DNA from 4 places in the Glutamicibacter sp. Je.9.36 genome. Region 2 is predicted to be linked to each of the others. Evidence: riboswitches for the same ligand, from Rfam matches in the RefSeq annotation. Region 2 holds a riboswitch; each other region holds the start of a gene.

Region 1 (4,590 bases), on a different contig from region 2:
GCACCACGCAAAGCGCCATCTTCGACGCCGCGGCCCAGGATGGCTGGGAGCTGGGCTACGGCCCGTTGCGCCCGGAAGACCTGTACCAGGCCGATGGCGTGTGGCTGGTTTCCTCCATCCGCCTGCTGACCCCGGTGCGCACCATCGATGCCAAGCCGTTGCGCCTGGACGCTGAGCTCCATGAAGAGCTCAGCGCCCTGAGCGAAGCAATCCGCTAGGACCACACCAAGTTGTAGGTCCCTGCCAGCACGGCCGCAGCCATTGCGGCCGTGCCAAACAGGATCCCCGTGGCCAGCACCATGCCATCACGCCAGGTGAAGGTGGCCGTGCGAATCCATGTGCGCTTGGCCGTGCCGAACCCCTTGGCCTCCATCGTGGTGGCCAACCGTCCGGCGCGGCGAATCGCTTGCACCAGCAAGGCCAGCACCTGGCCGAGGGTTGCCTTGATGCGTTGGCCCACGGTGCCGAAGTTCCCGACACCGCGAGCGCGCCGGGCCAGCGTGAGCGTGGTGAATTCTTCCACCATCAACCCGAGCAATCGCATGCCGGCCAAGGCCCCGAGCACAAACCGGTGGGGTACCTTCAGCTGCTGCGACAGCGCCCCGCCCAAATCGCTTGGATTCGTGGTGGCCAGCAGCAAGATGCACGGGATGGCCAGCGCGAAAGCGCGCAGTCCGGTGGCAATGCCCCCGGCCACCGATCCCTCGGTGATGCTGAAGGCGCCGAATTGGGCGTAGACCATGCCGCTATCCTGGCCCACCAAGGCGATGCCCCACGCCGCAAGGATTCCGGCAATCAGCAGTGGCCACGCGCGCTTGAGGAATTTCAGCGGGCTCAGCCCTGCCAGCGGGAAGAACACCACGGTCGCCACGATCACCACCAGCGCCGAAACCCAATCCAAGGTGGTGATCAACGGCAGTGTTGCCGCAGCCACCGCACCGAGCTTGGCCAGCGGATTGATCTTCGCCAACCAGCTATGCCCTACCGGCGCATCAAGCACCGGCCCCTGGCGCGGGATACCAGCTTCCGGGGTGCCGGCAGTGAGCACCAGGTCCCTTGCTTTGAGCACCGAGGCAAAGTGATCGTCGTGGGTGACGGCAATGATCGCGGTGCCCTGCTGCAATTCCTCAACCAGCAGCCCGGCCAGTTCCCTCCACGTATTCGCATCCTGCCCGAAGGTCGGTTCGTCGAGGATCAGCACCTGGGGGGATGCGGCCAGAACAGTGGCCACGGACAAGCGCCGCTTCTCGCCGCCGGAGAGGGTGAACGGGTTCGCGTCAGCCAAATGCGCCAGGCCCAAGCGTTCCAGCAACGCGTCGACGCGCGCCTGGACCTGGGCCGGCTCGTACTTCGGCGCATCGGCGCTGCTGGCCTGCGCGCGGCTGGGAGCGAAAGCCAGCTCTTCCCGAACGCTCTGGGTCACGAATTGGTGTTCGGGTTCCTGGAACACCGAACCGATCCGCCCAATTAATGCACCGGCCTTCCAGGCAAACGGGGAATTGCCCAGACCGTCGGCCAGTTGCGCGGTGGCCGCCAACTCGCCGTCGGCCGGGACGAGCAATCCGCCCAAGGTCAAGGCCAGCGTCGACTTTCCAGCGCCATTCTCGCCGCGAATCACCGTCGCGGTGCCCGCTTGCACATTCACGTCCACCGCTTGGGTGCGCGGTGCCGTGGCGGTGCGGGCGGATACCAGCTGCTGCGCTTCCAGCAGCATGGCACCGGCACCGTTCGTTGCCCGGGCCACCTGCGGGAAGTAGCCTGGAATCCACAGCCCGGCAGCAGCCAGCTCCTCGCGCACCGTTTCATCGGTGTACAGCTGCTGCGGGTCCAGATCGTGCGCGACTCCCCCACCGGGCTGCAGCACGATAACCCGGTCCACATGCTGCGCCCAGGCTTCAATCCGGTGTTCCACGACGACCAGCGTGGCACCGGAAAGCCGGGCGGCGTTCAGCACCGCATCGCGCAAGAGCTCAATGCTCTGCGGGTCCACATTGGCAGTCGGTTCATCGAGCAGCATGACCCTTGGTTCCATGGCCAGAATGCCGGCCAAGGCCAACCGCTGTTTCTGCCCGCCGGAAAGTTGCTGGGTGCGGTGCTCGAAGGACAGCGCCCCCAGACCCACAGCGTCCAGCACTTCGGGGATCCGCTGGCGGATCAGTTCGGGATCCATTCCGAGGTTCTCGGCGCCAAAGGCCACATCATCGGCGACCCTGCTTTGCACTACCTGGGTTTCCGGGTCTTGCTGCATCAAGCCCACCGGGTGGCTCCGGATGAAGGCATCGCTGCCGTCGATGAGCAGCCGGCCAGCGACCTGATCGTCCTCATCCGCTTCCAGCAACCCGGCCATCGCGTGCAGCAAGGTTGACTTGCCGGCGCCCGATGGACCGACCAGCAGCACCTTCTCACCGGCGTGGATCGCAAGGTCCAGTCCCGAGATGGCAGGGTTCTGCCTCTCGGAGTGCTGCCAGCCGAACCCCGTTGCGGTGATGGCGGCGCCGCGCTGGGTCAGCGAGGCTGCGCCGGAATTGGCAAAGGAACTCATTTTGCGCTTTCCAGGTGCGCGCGCCGGCTCGGCAGGGCGCTCAATGCACCGGTCTTCGCCAGTCCACGCGTGGCCAACCAGGACAGCAGCCCTGCGACGACTACGCCGGAAATGCCGGTGGCGATCACGTGGAAGATCTTCATTCCGGCGGTGTACTCAACGTAGTAGGCCAGGATGTAGGCCTCGGAAATGCCGGCGAACAAGCCGGCGAACAAGCCGGCCAGCAGCGCCACGCCCAGGTTCCACTTGCGGTAGCGGAATGCTGCGAAGACCAGCTCTGCACCCAGGCCCTGGACCAGGCCGGAGATCAGTACGGTCAAGCCGTAGTGCGAGCCGAGCAGCGCTTCAACTACGGCGGCCAGCAGCTCGCAGTAGATTGCGGCGCCTGGCTTGCGGATGATCAGTGCGCCGAGCACCGCCGGGAAGAGCCACATGCCGGTGAGCAGCGCGGTGGCTGGCGGGAAAGCCGCAAAGGCGAGAGAGAACAGGCCATAGCCGGCACTCCACGCCCAGAAAATGACCCCTGAAGCGACGGCGATCACCGAGGCGACGACGATATCAACTACACGCCAGCCGGTGCGCTGCTTCGAAACTGTTTCGTTCATTGCTGGTCCTCCTGTGGAAAGGAGGGGAGATGGACGGAATGAGGGCATACTGCCGCGCCTATCCGCATCCGAGATGCTCGACTTCCTTCGCCGGTACTAGCCGGGGCAGGTTCGAGGGTCTGCGATCTATCGCACTCTCAGCGTCTTGCGACTTTTTTTAAAAGTCTGACGCTCCCCTGTCGGAATAATTACTGCTCCCCCACCATACCGCAGGTATGCTGGGCAGAGGAACGATATGTCAAGAGCTTGATCGCGAGGAAAAAATGGATAAAGTGCAGAAACTTGCCACTACCGGTATCACCGTTGGCGCTGGCATGCTCGGCGGCAAGCTGGTTGATTTCCTTTGGTTGAAGGCAACCGGCAGCAAAGCACCACGCAAGGGCACTGAGGAAGCAGCGGAAGCTTCTTTCCGCCGTGCCTTGGGCTTCGCAGTCGTTTCGGCCCTGGTGGCAGCTATCCTGCAGACCGTGGCTGACCGCAGCGCCAACAAGGTTGTTGCCAAGTTCACCAAGTAAGCTTCGGCCTCGAGCCAAAAGCGGGAGCCGCCCAGAGGGGCGGCTCCCGCTTTTTTCAGTCTTGTTCGTCCTGCGATTCGGCCTTGGAGAACGGAGTAGTTCCGGTCGGCGGTGTGCCATTGACCTTGTTGACCACGCGGCTGAGCTCATCGGAGAACAGGATCTCCTTGGCAGCGTGCTTGGTCCGGTAGCCGGAACGGCCAATCATGTGGGCCGAGACCGGTGCGGTCAATAGCTGCATGCCCCAGGCCAGTGCGAGCACCGGGATCACAGCCCAGCTGCGCAGGTAAATGGCCAACCCAGCGAAAATCAGCAGGAAGCCGAGCACCTGCGGTTTGGTCGCTGCATGCATGCGGGTGAGCATGTCCGGGAAGGTCAGCAAGCCGATGCCTGCGATCAAGGACATCAGGCAGCCAACAATCAGCAGAATGGCAACGAGGACATCGAGGAAGAGTTCCATTAGGCGTTCCTCTGATCCGAAACGAAGCGCGAAACGGTCACCGAGCCGATGAAGCCGAGCATGCAGGCGGCCACGACGAACAGCAAGTAGTCGGTGTGCTTATGCAGCACCATTTCCAGGCACAGGGCGGCGGAGATGATCAGCAGCATCACATCCAAGGCCAGCACCCGGTCAAGGATCGACGGCCCCTTGGCAACACGGACCAGGCAGGCGACGGCACCGAGCCCGAGCATGATGCCGCAGATCCAAATGACGATATCCAGCATGTTACCCCTTCCTCGCATCAAAGTTCGGTCCGCATTCGCTCTTGATCGCTTCGTACTCGTCGCGGCTGCCAATAGCCATGATCAGCCGGCGTTCGATATCCCGGATGGCGGCGCGCGCCTTCTCCACGTCCGCAGGCGATTCGATATCGATGTAGTGCAGGTACAGCGTCGACGAGCTGCGGTCCACGTCGATCACGAAGGA
Region 2 (4,590 bases):
CCCCGCCCGCCGACACCAGGGCATCGGGGCAATCCGCCCCGGCCAGGTGCCCGCCCTTGGCCAGCACCAGCGTGTCGTGCTTGGCAGCCAGCCGCTGGGCCTGGCGCAGGGCTTCGTCCCAGGAAGGGGCCACAGGCTCGCGCAGCAAGCTGGCCAGCTCCAGCAGGTTCGGGGTAATCACCGTGGCGCGATCCAGCAGCGAATCAAGGGCCGATTCGTCGTCGAGCAGGCGATCCCCGCTGGTCGCCACCATGACCGGGTCCAGCACGACGGGGGCGTCAACAGTTTCCAGCCAGCTGGTGACTGCGCGGATCACCTCGGCGTTGGCCAGCATCCCGATCTTGATCGCATCGATGCGGATATCCGTGCTCACGGCTTCGAGCTGCGCGAGGACGAAATCGCCGCTGATCGCCTGAACTCCGGACACCCCATGGGTGTTTTGTGCAGTCAAAGCGGTGATCACGCACATTCCGTAGCCGCCGTTGGCGGCAATGGCCTTCAGATCCGCTTGGATTCCGGCGCCGCCGGAAGGATCGGAGCCTGCGATGGATAGGATGTTCATTTCGAGGCCTCCCAGGCTGCGACCAGCTGCGCGCTGGCAAGTTGCGGATCTTCGGCGTTGCAGATGGCGCGGACCACGGCCAGGCCTGCGCCGCCGCCGGCGCGGATCGCGGCGGCATCGTCTTGGGTAATTGCGCCGATCGCTACGCAGGGCAGCTTGGCCAAGGCGGCGGCTCGCGCAAAGCCGTCCAGTCCCAGGGGAACAGGATGGTCTTTTTTCGTCGGAGTGGCGCGGATGGCTCCTACGCCGAGGTAGTCGATCACCGAGGCGTCCTTGTTCGCCTGGGCCAATTGCTCATCGCTGGAAGCACTCAAGCCGATGATGCCCTCGCCGATGATCTGGCGAGCCAGCTGTACCGGCACATCTTTTTGCCCGATATGGATGCCGTTCACTGCTGCGCCAGCAGCCCGTGCCGCGAGATAGACGTCAATGCGGTCATTGATCAGCAACTGGGCTTTGCCCTCGGTGAGCTTGGCAGCCGCGCAGGCCAGCTCGAAGAATTCCCGGGCGCTTTCATCCTTGGCGCGCAGCTGGATCCACCCGATCCCTCCGGCGACGGCTCCCTCGATAACTTCCAGGGTGCTGCGTGGGGTGCAGCTGGCAGTGTTGGCTACTAGATAAGCGCCGTAATTATGCATGGTTCAATTCCTCGTACTTCAAAGTCTTCAGTTCCCCGGGATCGGCAGCCGACAGCGCATCAAGGAAGGCAACTGCGAAGCTGCCCGGACCGGAGCTGCCAGCCAAGGCCTTTTCCGCGGCCAGGCCATAGAAACCGTGGGCTGCGATGGTGGCCTCGAACGGGTCATCGTGGACCGCAACCATCCCGGCGCAGACCGCGCCCAAGGCGCAGCCGCCACCTGTCATCCGGGTCAAGCCAATTCCGTTGGTATGCACCAAGACGGTACGCGTGGCGTCGATGATGGCGTCAGCCTGGCCGGAAATGGCCACCACGCAGTCGTGCTCCGTGGCCAGTTCGCGTCCCGCCGCCAAGGCGGCAGAAACCTCATCCAAGGCATCGACACCGCGCGAAGCAGATTGCCGGCCGGCCAGGGCCAGGATTTCCGAGGCGTTGCCGCGAATCAGGGTCGGGCGTTGCCGGACAATGCGCCGGGCAAACTCCGTGCGCACCGGAAGCGCTCCCACCGCCACTGGATCCAGGACCCACGGGGTGCCTGCAGCGCTCGCCGACTGCACAGCTTCTTCCATGGCGGTCAGCTGTTCAGTGCTTGGAGTTCCCAAATTCACCAATACGGCTGAAGCTGCCTGCGCGAATGGACCGGCCTCTCCGGGCAGATCCGTCATGGCCGGGGAAGCCCCGGATGCCAGCAGGACATTGGCGGTGAAATTGGATACGACGGTATTGGTCAGGCAAAAAACCAAAGGTGATTGTTGCCGGTATTTCTGGGCAACTGCATGCAAAGCCATGCGACATCCCTCCGCTAGCGTGAACTAGATCAGGTTCTACGGGTCTTATCTCAGTCGGTTGATCCGACACCCCGTGTCACTGCCATAGAGCGTACGCACAACCGGTTCCGAGGACAAGTTACTTACGCTCGCGCCGCGCCACCAAGGCCTTGAGCGTGGCCGCATCCACCTTCTGCGCGGCCGCCAGCGCCCAGAGGCGATCCACGGCGGCCAGCAGATCTTCACTGGTGTCCACCGGCTGCGGCCGCTCGTTGACCACTGTGCCGGCCCGGCGCCGGGAGGTGATCAGCTCTTCGGCTTCCAGCTCCTTGTAGGCGCGCGCCACTGTCCCGGCAGCGACGCCGAGGTCCGTGGCCAGCGCACGCACAGTAGGCAGCTTGCTTCCCGAGGGCAGATCGCCCAGGGAGATCAATGAAGCAATCTGCGAGCGGATCTGCTCATAGGGCGGGGTAGCTGCTTGGAGGTCAACACTGATCTGCGTGCTCATGAAGTAGCTGCCGGCTGATGTTCCCGCACGAAGGCGCTACCGGGGCGCTCTAGGAAAATGACTGCTGGGACAACGAAGATGAGCAATGCAAAGAGTCCCAGCCCGGCCGGGAATCCGTAGCCAATGAGCAGCATGGCTACCACTGCACTGGTGATAACACGCATTGAACGCAGTTCCAGGACCTTGCGGTACCAGATTTCTTCGGCCGACGAGACAGCCCAGGGAATAATTGCCCGGCGGGAGAACCAGACGAATCCAAGATGGGTTGCCAGCAACAGCACGATCAACCCCGCAACCACTGTCTTGCCTGGAGGCACAAAGCCCCACAAATAGTCCAGCGGCGGATCGAGCAGAAAATAGGCGCTGGTGGCAAAAAGCAAGCCAGCGGCGATGTAGGACCACAAGGGCAAGGAAGCCGAATGCCTACGAGCGTTGGACACCTGTCGAGATACCAAATTCATGTAGCACAAGTACAAGGCATTTACTGCCAGGTACAGCATCGCAGCACCGGCAAAGAGTACTAGCTTCCAGGTGGCGCGCTCGCCGGTAGGCCATTCGGTTTCATCGACGACAGGCAAGAACCACCACGCGGCAAAGAGCGCTACGAGCGTTACGACTGCGGTGAAGTATTGCAGTGAGAGTAGCTGTGTGCGTGCTCGAACGAAAGGGGTGACTGTCGTGGTACGAAGGTTTTCGAAGTTAATAGGAGGACGCCAGAACAGCATCAACGCCGAAATCGCAAGCGTCGCGTAGTTTGCGCCCCAATCCAAGGTAGAGCCGATCCTGGACATCGAGTCCATGTAGTCGATGCCTGCCCCAGAGCCATCGATGTACTTTGTTGATTCGTCGTGGAACCAGCGCGCCTTGTAGTGAATGGCTTCCCCAGCTTGTGTAGCTAGCAAGACGGTGACCGTGCGATATAGCCGGTTCAGCCAAGTCGTGCGCAAGAGCCGGTTATTGTGTTCTGAGATCCCTGGCAAGGGTTTGCGTCGAAGAATCACAATGGAAGCGACAATGGTGGATACCATCAGGAAGCCAAAGCTCAAATAGAGATACGGCAGTACTTCCGCGGAAGCGCGTAGCCCATCCTGAGCTGGGTTGCTATACGAATAGTCAGCAGTTTCGTAGTCAACCGCCGGTTGGGGGCTGATCGCTCCCACATCATGTACCGAATAGACCGTCACGCATGCTGCAGCCAAGACGAGCATCATGGCAACGAGAATTTTCTTTGGCAGTGGACTAGTTAAAGACCGTGGGGACAAGGTTGCCGTGCGCTGGGGCTTGAGCTTACGCGGCCAGGTGTACTGGCTCGCGACGTAGATGAAGGCTATCCAAAGGGCAGGGGTAGCTGCCACGGTGACACTTGGCGCAAGCGACAGTCCGCTTTGATCGTCATAAGGAATTGCTATTGCATCACTGAACCACAATGAGTTGCTACTGGCGAAATACCCGATGATTGCACACCACAGCGCATGTTGCCTTGCGCCTTCGACTAGACCTTTTTCTTTGTTTGGGCCGAAAGCACGAAGGATGAAATAGATAATGAACGCCGCTATGGCGAAATTGCCGAACTGCGCTGCCAGTGAATTCATGTCGTGGCCTCCTGGAAATCAATGTATCAACTATTTGATACATATTGAATCCCCGGACGAATTAAACGATGAAAAATTGTCCCAGTAACGTACGCTCAAATCATGGGTCTGTTTACTTCCACTCCGTTGCCCGAACCGGTCGGTGATTCCGCTCCTCCGGTGGACGAGCATCCATCGCGCATAGCAACAGTTCTGAGCCATTTGCGGCGTTCTGCGGACACGCGGATCACGCATCCGCGACGCTTCCGCCTGCAGCAGCTCAAGGCACTGGAGAAGATGCTGGAAGAGCATCTGGAAGACTTCGTCCAGGCCTTGGCCGAGGACTTGGGCAAGAGTGCCACCGAAGCCAAATTCTCCGAAATCGACGTGGTGCGCGCGGAAATAGATTTCGCCCAGCGCCACCTCGTTGAGTGGATGGATTCCACCAGTGTCAAGGTTCCGCTGGCCTTGCAGCCAGCCATGGCCAAGGTCGAGCCGCGCCCGCTGGGGGTCGTGCTGATTATCGGAGCCTGGAACTATCCGGT
Region 3 (4,590 bases), on a different contig from region 2:
CCCAGCGCTACCTGCAGGTCATGGGCGCCCACAAGCTGGACGCCATGACCCGCATCCTGGAATCCGAGTCGTTCGAAGGCGTTATCACCTTCGTCCGCACCAAGATGGCTACCGAGGACCTGGCCGACAAGCTGAAGGCCCGCGGCTTCACCGCGGCCGCCATCAACGGCGACATCCCTCAGCAGCAGCGTGAGCGCACCGTTGAGAACCTGCGCTCGGGCAAGATCGACATCCTGGTTGCTACCGACGTGGCAGCTCGTGGCTTGGACGTTGAGCGTATTTCGCACGTTATCAACTTCGATATCCCGCATGACACCGAGTCCTACGTGCACCGCATTGGCCGTACCGGCCGTGCCGGCCGCTCGGGCGACGCGATCCTGTTCATGACCCCGCGCGAGAAGTACTTGCTGCGTGCCATCGAGAAGGCTACCCGCCAGCCGGTGACCCAGATGCAGCTGCCTTCGCTGGATTCGGTCAACGACCGTCGTATCCAGAAGTTCACCGATCGCATCGACAAGACCATCAGCGGCCAGGACCTGACCACCTTCCGCGAAATCGTGGAGAAGTTCGCTTCCGAGCACGAAGACCTGGACCAGCTGGAAATCGCAGCTGCACTGGCTCTGATGGCCCAGGGCGGCCGCCCGCTGCTGATGACCGAACCAGTCATGTCCCCTTCGAAGAAGGCACGCATGGATCGCCCAGAGCGCGGCGAGCGTAGCGACCGCGGTGACCGTGGCGATCGCGGTCCACGTGCCCGCAAGACCGCTGCCGAAGGCAACGCCATGTACCGTCTGGCCGTAGGCCGACGCAACCGCGTGCAGCCGGGCTCGATCGTTGGCGCACTGGCCAACGAGGGCGGCTTCGATTCTTCGGAAATCGGCGGCATCGAGATCCGTTCGGACCACACCCTGGTCGAGTTGCCAGCAGAGCTGAGCAAGGACCAGTGGCGTGCACTGTCCAAGACCCGCATCGGCGGAGAAGCCATCGAGCTCGAGCTCGACAATGGCCGCAGCCCGCGCCGTGACGACGAAGGCGACCGCGGTGGCTTCCGTGGCGGCCGTGGTGGTGGCTTCGGCGGCGGACGCAGTGGCGGACGTGGCGGTTTCGGTGGCGGACGCGGCGGCGGCCGTGGCGGCTTCGGCGGCGGCGGACGCGGCGGCAAGGATCGCTTCAGCGACTCGGGCCGCAGCGGTGGACGTCGCGACTACTAAGCCTGTCGCACGCAGCTGAACAGCATTGAATAACGCCTTTGGGGCAAGCCGAAAGCTTGCCCCAAGGGCGTTTTTCGTGCGCCGCAGGCTATTTACGGAGCAGGAGTTCCCACCGGGATCCCGTCCCCGAGATAGACCGTGCCGCCGCTTTCCAGGAACTGCCTGCTTTTCTGCGCCATCCCGGCCAATGCGGCTTGCGCCTCGGCCGAGCCGTACTCGTCGCGGATATCCTGGGAGATTCGCATGGAGCAGAACTTCGGCCCGCACATGGAGCAGAAGTGGGCGGTCTTGGCCGGCTCGGCCGGCAAGGTCTCATCATGGAATTCCTGTGCGGTGACCGGGTCAAGGGACAACGCGAACTGGTCATTCCAGCGGAACTCGAAGCGCGCCTTGCTCAGCGCATCATCCCGCGCTGTGGCGCCCGGGTGGCCCTTGGCAAGATCGGCGGCGTGCGCAGCGATCTTGTAGGTGATCACCCCGGTCTTCACATCATCCCGGTTGGGCAGTCCCAGATGCTCCTTGGGAGTGACGTAGCAGAGCATCGCGGTCCCGTACCGTGCGATCTCCGTGGCGCCAATGGCGCTGGTGATGTGGTCGTAGCCCGGGGCGATGTCGGTGACCAGCGGGCCCAGGGTATAGAACGGCGCCCCGTCGCACAGCTGCTGCTGGCGTTCCACATTCTCGCGCACCAGATGGAACGGGATATGCCCCGGGCCTTCGACCATCACCTGCACATCGTATTTCCAGGCGCGCTTGGTCAGCTCGGCCAGGGTGTCCAGCTCGGCGAACTGGGCGGCGTCATTCGCATCTGCGATGGAGCCCGGGCGCAGGCCGTCGCCCAGCGAGAAGGCCACGTCGTACTGCGCGAAGATCTCGCACAGCTGATCGAAGTGGGTGTAGAGGAAATTCTCCTGGTGGTGCGCCAGACACCAGCCGGCCATGATGGACCCGCCACGCGAGACCATGCCGGTGACCCGGTTGGCGGTCAGCGGGATGTAGCGCAGCAGCACCCCGGCGTGGATGGTCATGTAGTCCACGCCCTGCTCGCACTGCTCAATGACGGTGTCGCGGAAGATCTCCCAGGTCAGTTCGTTGGCTTCGCCATTGACCTTCTCCAACGCCTGGTAGATCGGCACGGTGCCGATGGGGACCGGGGAGTTGCGGATGATCCACTCGCGGGTGGTGTGGATGTCATCTCCGGTGGACAGGTCCATTACCGTGTCCGCGCCCCATTTGGCCGCCCACTGGAGCTTGGAGACTTCTTCTGCGATGGAGCTGGTCACCGCCGAGTTGCCGATATTCGCGTTGATCTTGACCAGGAACGCCTTGCCGATGATCATCGGCTCGGATTCCGGGTGGTTGATGTTCGCCGGGATGATGGCTCGTCCGGCCGCGAGCTCGCTGCGCACCAGCTCGACATCGCATTCCTCGCGCAGGGCCACATAGCGCATTTCCGGGGTGATGATCCCGGCACGCGCATAGTGCATTTGCGTCACGCGGGCTCCGCCAACGGCCCGCAGTGGCGGGGCTGAGCGTCCGGCCCATTCCGCGCTGGCCGTGCCGCGGCGGACCGCTGAGCGCCCGTCGTCGTGCAGGTTGCGTTCGCGGCCTGCATAGGTTTCCACGTCCCCGCGTTCCAGAATCCACCGCTCGCGGAAGGGCTGCAGGCCTTGGGTGGGCTCGCTTCCCGGTCCGCTGGTGCGATATACCGCCAGCGGCTCGTTGGGCTTTCCATTGGGGGAGTCTGCCAATTGGATCTGCGTGACGGGAACAGAAATTCCCGCAGATTCGCGGTAGGCAAGGGTGTGGGCAGGGTGCTGTTCAATTTGTTCCACTGGGGAAACTCACTTCCTTCGCCGGCATTACCCGGACAGGTTCAACGGTCGCGGACGGCGATAGCCCGATCTCAGCCCTTGCCAGGGCACCCGTGTGGTCGCGAACAACTTAGCACGCTTGCGAGGAAGAAACGCAAACCCAGTGGTCAGGGCCTGACATCAAGGAAGTGGGAAGGGCCGGCTGCTGCGGGCCAGGATGCTTTTCGTTGGCCGGAGACTCTTGCCGGTGGTACCTGGAATCCGGGGGCGCAAGACGCGGCCGATAGCCGGTGCTGCAGGGTGGGGTGCGCCCTGGGGTGCGGCCTGGGCCACGCTCGCAGTGAGTTCACGGCATCTGGGGGCAAACGAAAAGAGAGGCAATCTGGAACCAGATTGCCTCTCTTATTTCGAGCCCCCTGCCGGAATCGATCCGGCGACCTCGTTCTTACCAAGAACGCGCTCTACCACTGAGCTAAGGGGGCAACAGGTAAATACTTTACACAGGTTTTTGAGGTTTGCAAAATCTGTCGGGGATTTGTTGCTGAGGTCACAATATTCCTACTCAAGACCGGAATGGGCGGCAAGGAGCTGTTGTCTTCCGGGCGGTTTCCAGCACCTCGGTTCACGGCCTGGGATCCAGCTGCCGGGCACCGGAGCAGCGCCTGGGCGCCTGGGTGGATCGGGCGTTGCCCAAGTGCCGCTCGACCCGGGGTTCTGGAGCGGGAAAAGGGGGAGGTGTTCCGAAGTTCCAAGCGGGGTAATTCGACGCTTGGCCCCCGGGAAGAATCCGCGGGATTCTATCCTGCGCACCCGGGCAAATCCGCGATTGACCACGAGGAGCACTCCCGTGAGCATCGTCACCAGGGCACTTTTTGTCCCACCCTTCGTCCCCGGGGGTAGTGAGTGAGGGGGTAAATGGTCATTGACTAGTGATTTTGCAGAATTTTTCGGATCTCTTCCGAGGCGATCCGCCGATTTTTCTTTGCCGGGAAATCCGTGTAGAGTATTTACTCGTTGCCCCCTTAGCTCAGTGGTAGAGCGCGTTCTTGGTAAGAACGAGGTCGCCGGATCGATTCCGGCAGGGGGCTCTGAGTGAGAAGCTTTCTTGGCTTCTACTGGATTGCTTCTCACTTGTGGCGGCGTAGCTCAGCTGGTTAGAGCGCACGACTCATAATCGTGAGGTCCCGGGATCGAGTCCCGGCGCCGCTACCAAATCAAAGATCCTCGGCTTCGGCCGAGGATCTTTTTTGGTTTCCGGCCCCGAAGCAGCATTGCCCTTCGAGGTCATGAACGGCTAGTGCTCCAAGTCCTTCTCCTGGTTCCCGTCCTTGGCTTGCTGAGCCAGGGACAGCAGCCCCTGGATCGCTGTCGTATCGAAATCCGACTCATGGCTCGGTGCCTGATTGGCATCATGGCCGTGGACTTCGGTATGCAAGCGCTGCATCTGCATGTCGAGTTTCGTCGCCATGGCCGCCGCGTCGGCAAGCTCTTGCACGAGATGTTCCGGAACTTCGCCCTCGTACTTGTAGAAGATCTTATGTTCCAGGCTTGCCCAGAAATCCTGG
Region 4 (4,590 bases), on a different contig from region 2:
GTCGCAGCCGAGCTCCATGGCCAGGGCCGCATCCGAGGCGGTGCCCACCCCGGCGTCAAGGATCACCGGTACCTGCGCGCGCGAGACGATGGTGGAAATATTGTGCGGATTCAGGATCCCCAGTCCCGAGCCGATCGGCGCTCCGGCCGGCATGATTGCCGCAACCCCGGCGTCCTGCAGGCGCTGGGCAAGTGCCGGATCATCATTGGTGTAGGCGAAGACCTGGAACCCGTCGGCCACTAGTTGCTCGGTGGCCGCATGCAGTTCCAGCGGGTCCGGCAGCAGCGTGTGCTCATCGGCAATGACTTCGAGCTTGATCCAATTGGTTTCCAGAGCTTCACGGGCCAGGTGCGCGGTGAGGATCGCATCGCGGGCGGTGAAGCATCCAGCGGTGTTGGGCAGCGCAATCACGTTGTTGCGCTGCAGCAGTTCATACACGTTGCCTGCGCCGGCCGCCGAAAAGTGGCGGATGGCCACGGTGGTCAGCTCCGTTCCGGAGGCCTGCAGGGCGCTTTCCAGGGTGGTCAGCGAACTCGCTCCCCCGGTGCCGAGGATCAAGCGCGAGGACAAGGTGCGTCCGGCGATTTGGAATGGGTCGCTGTGGATGTCCAGCTCGGTGATGTTGCGCGTTTCCATGCCTAGCCTCCCTGGGCCGCGGTAACGAGTTCAATGCTGTGCCCGTCGGCCAGCAGGTAGCTATTCCAGGCGCTGCGTGGAACGACAGCGCCATTGACGGCGGCGGCAACTCCGAGCTTGCTGCCGTCAGCGGCCACCGAGTTGGCGTCCAGTTCCTTGCCGATTTGCGTGCTGATGAATTCGCGAAGGGTGGTTCCTTCGTCCAGGTTCAGTTGCCGTGAATTGAAATTGATGCCGATGCTTGTCATGGTTGCTGCTCCGTTCGGTGAGCGGTCTAGGTTGCGTTGGCAAAGCGGTGGGGATCCACAGCCTGGTGCAAGGGGTGGGATTGGCAGCCGTGGGCGAGATCCACAGTGAGCGTTGCGCCCAGCGGAGCCAGCAGCACGCCGTGCCGGGAGTACCCGGTGCAGAGCAGCAGCCCTGGATCAAGGCGTCCCAGCAGCGGCCGGTCATCTGGCGTGGCGGGACGTGCCCGGGCCGTTGCCTCGTTCAGCGTGCAGTCGCTGATGCCGGGGACCAGCTTTCGCGCGTTGTCCAGCAGCAGGTGCATCGCGCCAATGTTCACCGCTTGTTGACGGTCTTCACGGACGCTGGCGCCAAGGACGAGGCTGCTGTCCCTTCTCGGCACCAGATACACCTGTTCCCGGTGCACGATGCCGCGGATGGTGCGGGTGATGAGCGGCGGGCCTGCTGGTCCCTGGATCCGGAGGATGTCCCCGTAGACCGGGCGCAGCGGAAGTTCGTTCAAGCCATCGAGGGTTCCAAGACCGGTGGCCACGATGGTTTGCTCCGCTTCGAGGATTCGGCCTGATGCGGTGCGCACAGCGGTGGTCCGCTTCCCGTCGGTCACCAGTGCCTGCGCCCATTCCTCGACCAGGTGCGGACGCAGATGCTCCAACAGGATCTTGACGATGGATCGAGGGTCGACCTGGTGGTCATCTTGGCACAGGACCGCGCCAGCAATATTGGCGGCCAAGGCTGGTTCGAGCTTGCGGGCTTGGCTGGGCAGCAGCTTCTGCGCTGACAGGCCGAGGGATATCTGCAGTTCGGCCAGCTCGTGCAGGACTTCGCGGTCCGCAGGCTCTGCGGCGACAACGAGCGTGGAGTTCTGCAAGTAGTCCGGGCGTTGCCCGGTGGCCGATTCGATGCGCTCGATGAACTGCGGGTAGGCGGCATTCGAGGCGGCAAGCAGCTGATGCAACGGGCCATTGCCCCAGACCGTTTCAGCTGCCGGGGCCAGCATTCCTGCTGCCGCGTAGCTTGCACCTTGGCCGGGTGCCGGATCGATGAGGGTGACCGTGTGTGCGCGTGATTCCAGCTCGAACGCGACGGCCAGGCCGATTATCCCGGCGCCAACAATGTTGACATGCACAAGGGCACGCTTCCTTCCTACGGCGGCATGACCCGCATCAGGTGTAGCGGTCGGCTCGGTGCCCTCTCAGCCTGGTCGATTCAGGCTCCCGCGGATTACAGCGATTATAAGCATGATGCAGCTCATAAAGTCGAACTTCATTGAACGCAGTTCCGTCATCTTCTGTGATGTACTAGCTGACATGGCATTCCATGACTTCCCTATCGTGCTTCCCCAAGGTTCTGCGCTATCCAGCACCATCATCTCGTTGGAGCAAGAACTCTTGGAATCCAGCCAACGCCATAGCCAGGAGCAATTGCAGCGGCGCTTGCATCCTCGGTTCGCCGAGGTGGGAGCCAGCGGGCGAGTCTATGATCGCGAGGCCATCATTGCCCAGCTGGCCCGGGAGCCGGCACGGGATGCCGGGGCGTTGAAAGTCGAAAGCCCGGTGGCTCTCCAGCTTTCAGACCAGCTGGTGCTGCTGCGCTGGAAGCTGCTCGCCGGTTCCCCCAGCGAACGCAGTTCACTGTGGATCCATGAGCAGGGCCGCTGGCAGCTGCTCTTCCACCAGGGCACGGCCGCCGCTCATCCGCAGCCATCTGCAGGACCGGAGGAAGCCGTGCATGCCGACGGTGAATTCACGGTGCGCCGGCTGCGCCTTTCGGATGCCGAAGCGGTCTTCGAGGCATTCTCCTCGAACCCCGACATGTTGCGCCAAGGCGACGCCGATTCCCCGCAAAAGGCTGAGTCGTATGTGCGCGCACTGCTGGAGGCCGGGGAACGCCAGCAGGCGATGGCCGTCGCATATCGGGATCGGCTGGTGGGCCTGGTGTGCGGTACGGTCGACCCGGCCAATCGGAACGCGTGGGTTTGGTATTGGATGAACCAGAATTACCGGGGCCGGTCGCTGGCCACCCGTGCCGTGGCAACCTTGGTGGATTACCTGTTCGACGAGCTGGGACTGTACCGCTTGGAGCTGGGCTTGCGGGCAAATAATCCCGGGTCGAAGCATGTGGCAGAAAGCAACGGCTTCCTGCACGAAGGCGTCGAGCGGGGCAAATTCCTGGTTGCCGGAGAACGCATCGATGTGCACACCTACGCACGGTTGCGTACCGATGGCGGCTCTGCGGTCATGCCCTTGCCGTGGGGCACGCAGCAGTAGCTTGGCGGGCCTCAAAAAAGTCGCGGAATCCGGTCTTGGATTCCGCGACTTCTTATCTGTCCCTCAGGTTTTGTGATGCGTGGTTAGATGCCTGGGTTCGATGCCGGTGGCGTCGAGTCCGGGCTGTTGGTGGCCTGTTGGGCCTCCATCTTTTTCAGCGTGCGGGCCGCAGCATCACGACCGCCGAGGCCAAAGGCCAGAGCCGCTGCCAATGCTGCGCCAATGACGATTGCGCCGAAGGCCATGTTGATGATCGAATCGGCGATACCCATGTACTTCAGGCCCATCGCCACGAACAGCGCAATTGCCGTGTAGCGGATGATCTTCGAAGCAGTAGTGTCACCCAAGAAGCGGCCAATGACGTTGGCGATGACGAAACCTGCGGCGATAATTGCTGCGCCGAAGAGGATCTTGCCGCCCAAGGCCAGGATCTCATTGAGGATATTGGTGATCGCTGGGAAGTTCAGCATCTGGGCCGCCATCACACCGAAGAACAGCACGATAGCAATCTTGACGATGCCAGCGATGATTCCCGAAGCGCTCTTGCCCTCGGGAACTACGCCCCACTGGGCAACAACGGTGTCGGTACCCACGCCGTGGAGGGTGGATTCAAGTAGCTGGCCGACGAACTTGGCAATCAGGATACCTACGGCCAAGAGCGCCAAGGCCATGATGACCTGCGGGATTGCGGTGAAGACCAGCTGCAGCATCTGCTGGGCAGGTACCGAAATTGCCGCGATGCCCAGAACCTGCAGGGCTGATATTGCGACGACTAGCAGGATCAAGGCGAAGACGATGTTGGCAATGATGTCAACGATCTTCGCTTGGGATTCGCGAGACTGAACTTCATCTACTGGTTCGTTGCCTGGGGTGACCTTGCGGACCAGTCCGCTAAAATCGACAGTTCCCAAACCGGTCCTCAGCAGCTGGCGAACGATATTCGCGATGACGTAGCCAATGAAGAAGATGAAGCCCGCACCGATGAGGTTGGGGATGAAGGCCATGACGCCGCCGAGCAGGCCTTGCACCGGCGATAGCACTTCGGATAGAGCGAAGACCTGCAGGATTGCCACGAGGCCGAAGAGCCAGACAATCAACCCCGCGACCTTGCCCAGGGATTGGCCTATTTGTTCTCCGTCATTGCCCTGCTTTTGCAGGAACTTCACCCTGTTCACCAGTTTGGCGGCAGCCCAACGAACTATGCGTGCAACTAGCCACGTAATGATGAGGATGATTAGCGCGATGCCAACCTTTTGTAGCATCGACGCCCAGTCGATATTGCCTAAAACGTTCTCAGACTGCATTGCTGCTCCTTCAACGTAGGGACAATCCGACCCTACGATGAAGGTTCTCCGCTGACTAGGGCAAAGACCCATGCTCCCAGCTTGAATCATTGGACTTTCACAGCTCGAATTGCGAAAAGCTGACTATATCCCAATGG

The links. Region 2 has a riboswitch for thiamine pyrophosphate ahead of thiM (hydroxyethylthiazole kinase). Riboswitches for the same ligand answer to the same signal wherever they lie in the genome.
Region 1: linked by a shared signal. The riboswitch ahead of AAZQ98_RS16865 (ECF transporter S component) and the one ahead of thiM (hydroxyethylthiazole kinase) in region 2 are both predicted to bind thiamine pyrophosphate.
Region 3: linked by a shared signal. The riboswitch ahead of thiC (phosphomethylpyrimidine synthase ThiC) and the one ahead of thiM (hydroxyethylthiazole kinase) in region 2 are both predicted to bind thiamine pyrophosphate.
Region 4: linked by a shared signal. The riboswitch ahead of thiO (glycine oxidase ThiO) and the one ahead of thiM (hydroxyethylthiazole kinase) in region 2 are both predicted to bind thiamine pyrophosphate.

What each region holds. Positions count from the first base shown of each region.
Region 1 is NZ_JBCPSN010000009.1:55,535-60,124, forward strand. Features, by position in the region: gene AAZQ98_RS16855 (aminodeoxychorismate lyase) at 1-218, shown strand, start outside; gene AAZQ98_RS16860 (ATP-binding cassette domain-containing protein) at 215-2,542, opposite strand; gene AAZQ98_RS16865 (ECF transporter S component) at 2,539-3,147, opposite strand; TPP riboswitch at 3,213-3,335, opposite strand; gene AAZQ98_RS16870 (DUF4235 domain-containing protein) at 3,411-3,662, shown strand; gene mnhG (monovalent cation/H(+) antiporter subunit G) at 3,718-4,122, opposite strand; gene AAZQ98_RS16880 (monovalent cation/H+ antiporter complex subunit F) at 4,122-4,388, opposite strand; gene AAZQ98_RS16885 (Na+/H+ antiporter subunit E) at 4,390-4,590, opposite strand, start outside.
Region 2 is NZ_JBCPSN010000001.1:895,472-900,061, forward strand. Features, by position in the region: gene thiD (bifunctional hydroxymethylpyrimidine kinase/phosphomethylpyrimidine kinase) at 1-562, opposite strand, end outside; gene thiE (thiamine phosphate synthase) at 559-1,200, opposite strand; gene thiM (hydroxyethylthiazole kinase) at 1,193-1,987, opposite strand; TPP riboswitch at 1,977-2,071, opposite strand; gene AAZQ98_RS04200 (GntR family transcriptional regulator) at 2,106-2,474, opposite strand; gene AAZQ98_RS04205 (hypothetical protein) at 2,471-4,066, opposite strand; gene AAZQ98_RS04210 (aldehyde dehydrogenase family protein) at 4,169-4,590, shown strand, end outside.
Region 3 is NZ_JBCPSN010000005.1:224,886-229,475, reverse strand. Features, by position in the region: gene AAZQ98_RS13880 (DEAD/DEAH box helicase) at 1-1,211, shown strand, start outside; gene thiC (phosphomethylpyrimidine synthase ThiC) at 1,304-3,046, opposite strand; TPP riboswitch at 3,043-3,150, opposite strand; tRNA gene AAZQ98_RS13870 (tRNA-Thr) at 3,436-3,507, opposite strand; tRNA gene AAZQ98_RS13865 (tRNA-Thr) at 4,042-4,113, shown strand; tRNA gene AAZQ98_RS13860 (tRNA-Met) at 4,161-4,237, shown strand; gene AAZQ98_RS13855 (GTP pyrophosphokinase) at 4,320-4,590, opposite strand, start outside.
Region 4 is NZ_JBCPSN010000005.1:63,664-68,253, forward strand. Features, by position in the region: gene AAZQ98_RS13000 (thiazole synthase) at 1-636, opposite strand, end outside; gene thiS (sulfur carrier protein ThiS) at 639-884, opposite strand; gene thiO (glycine oxidase ThiO) at 911-2,008, opposite strand; TPP riboswitch at 2,006-2,110, opposite strand; gene AAZQ98_RS13015 (GNAT family N-acetyltransferase) at 2,121-3,149, shown strand; gene AAZQ98_RS13020 (mechanosensitive ion channel) at 3,233-4,453, opposite strand.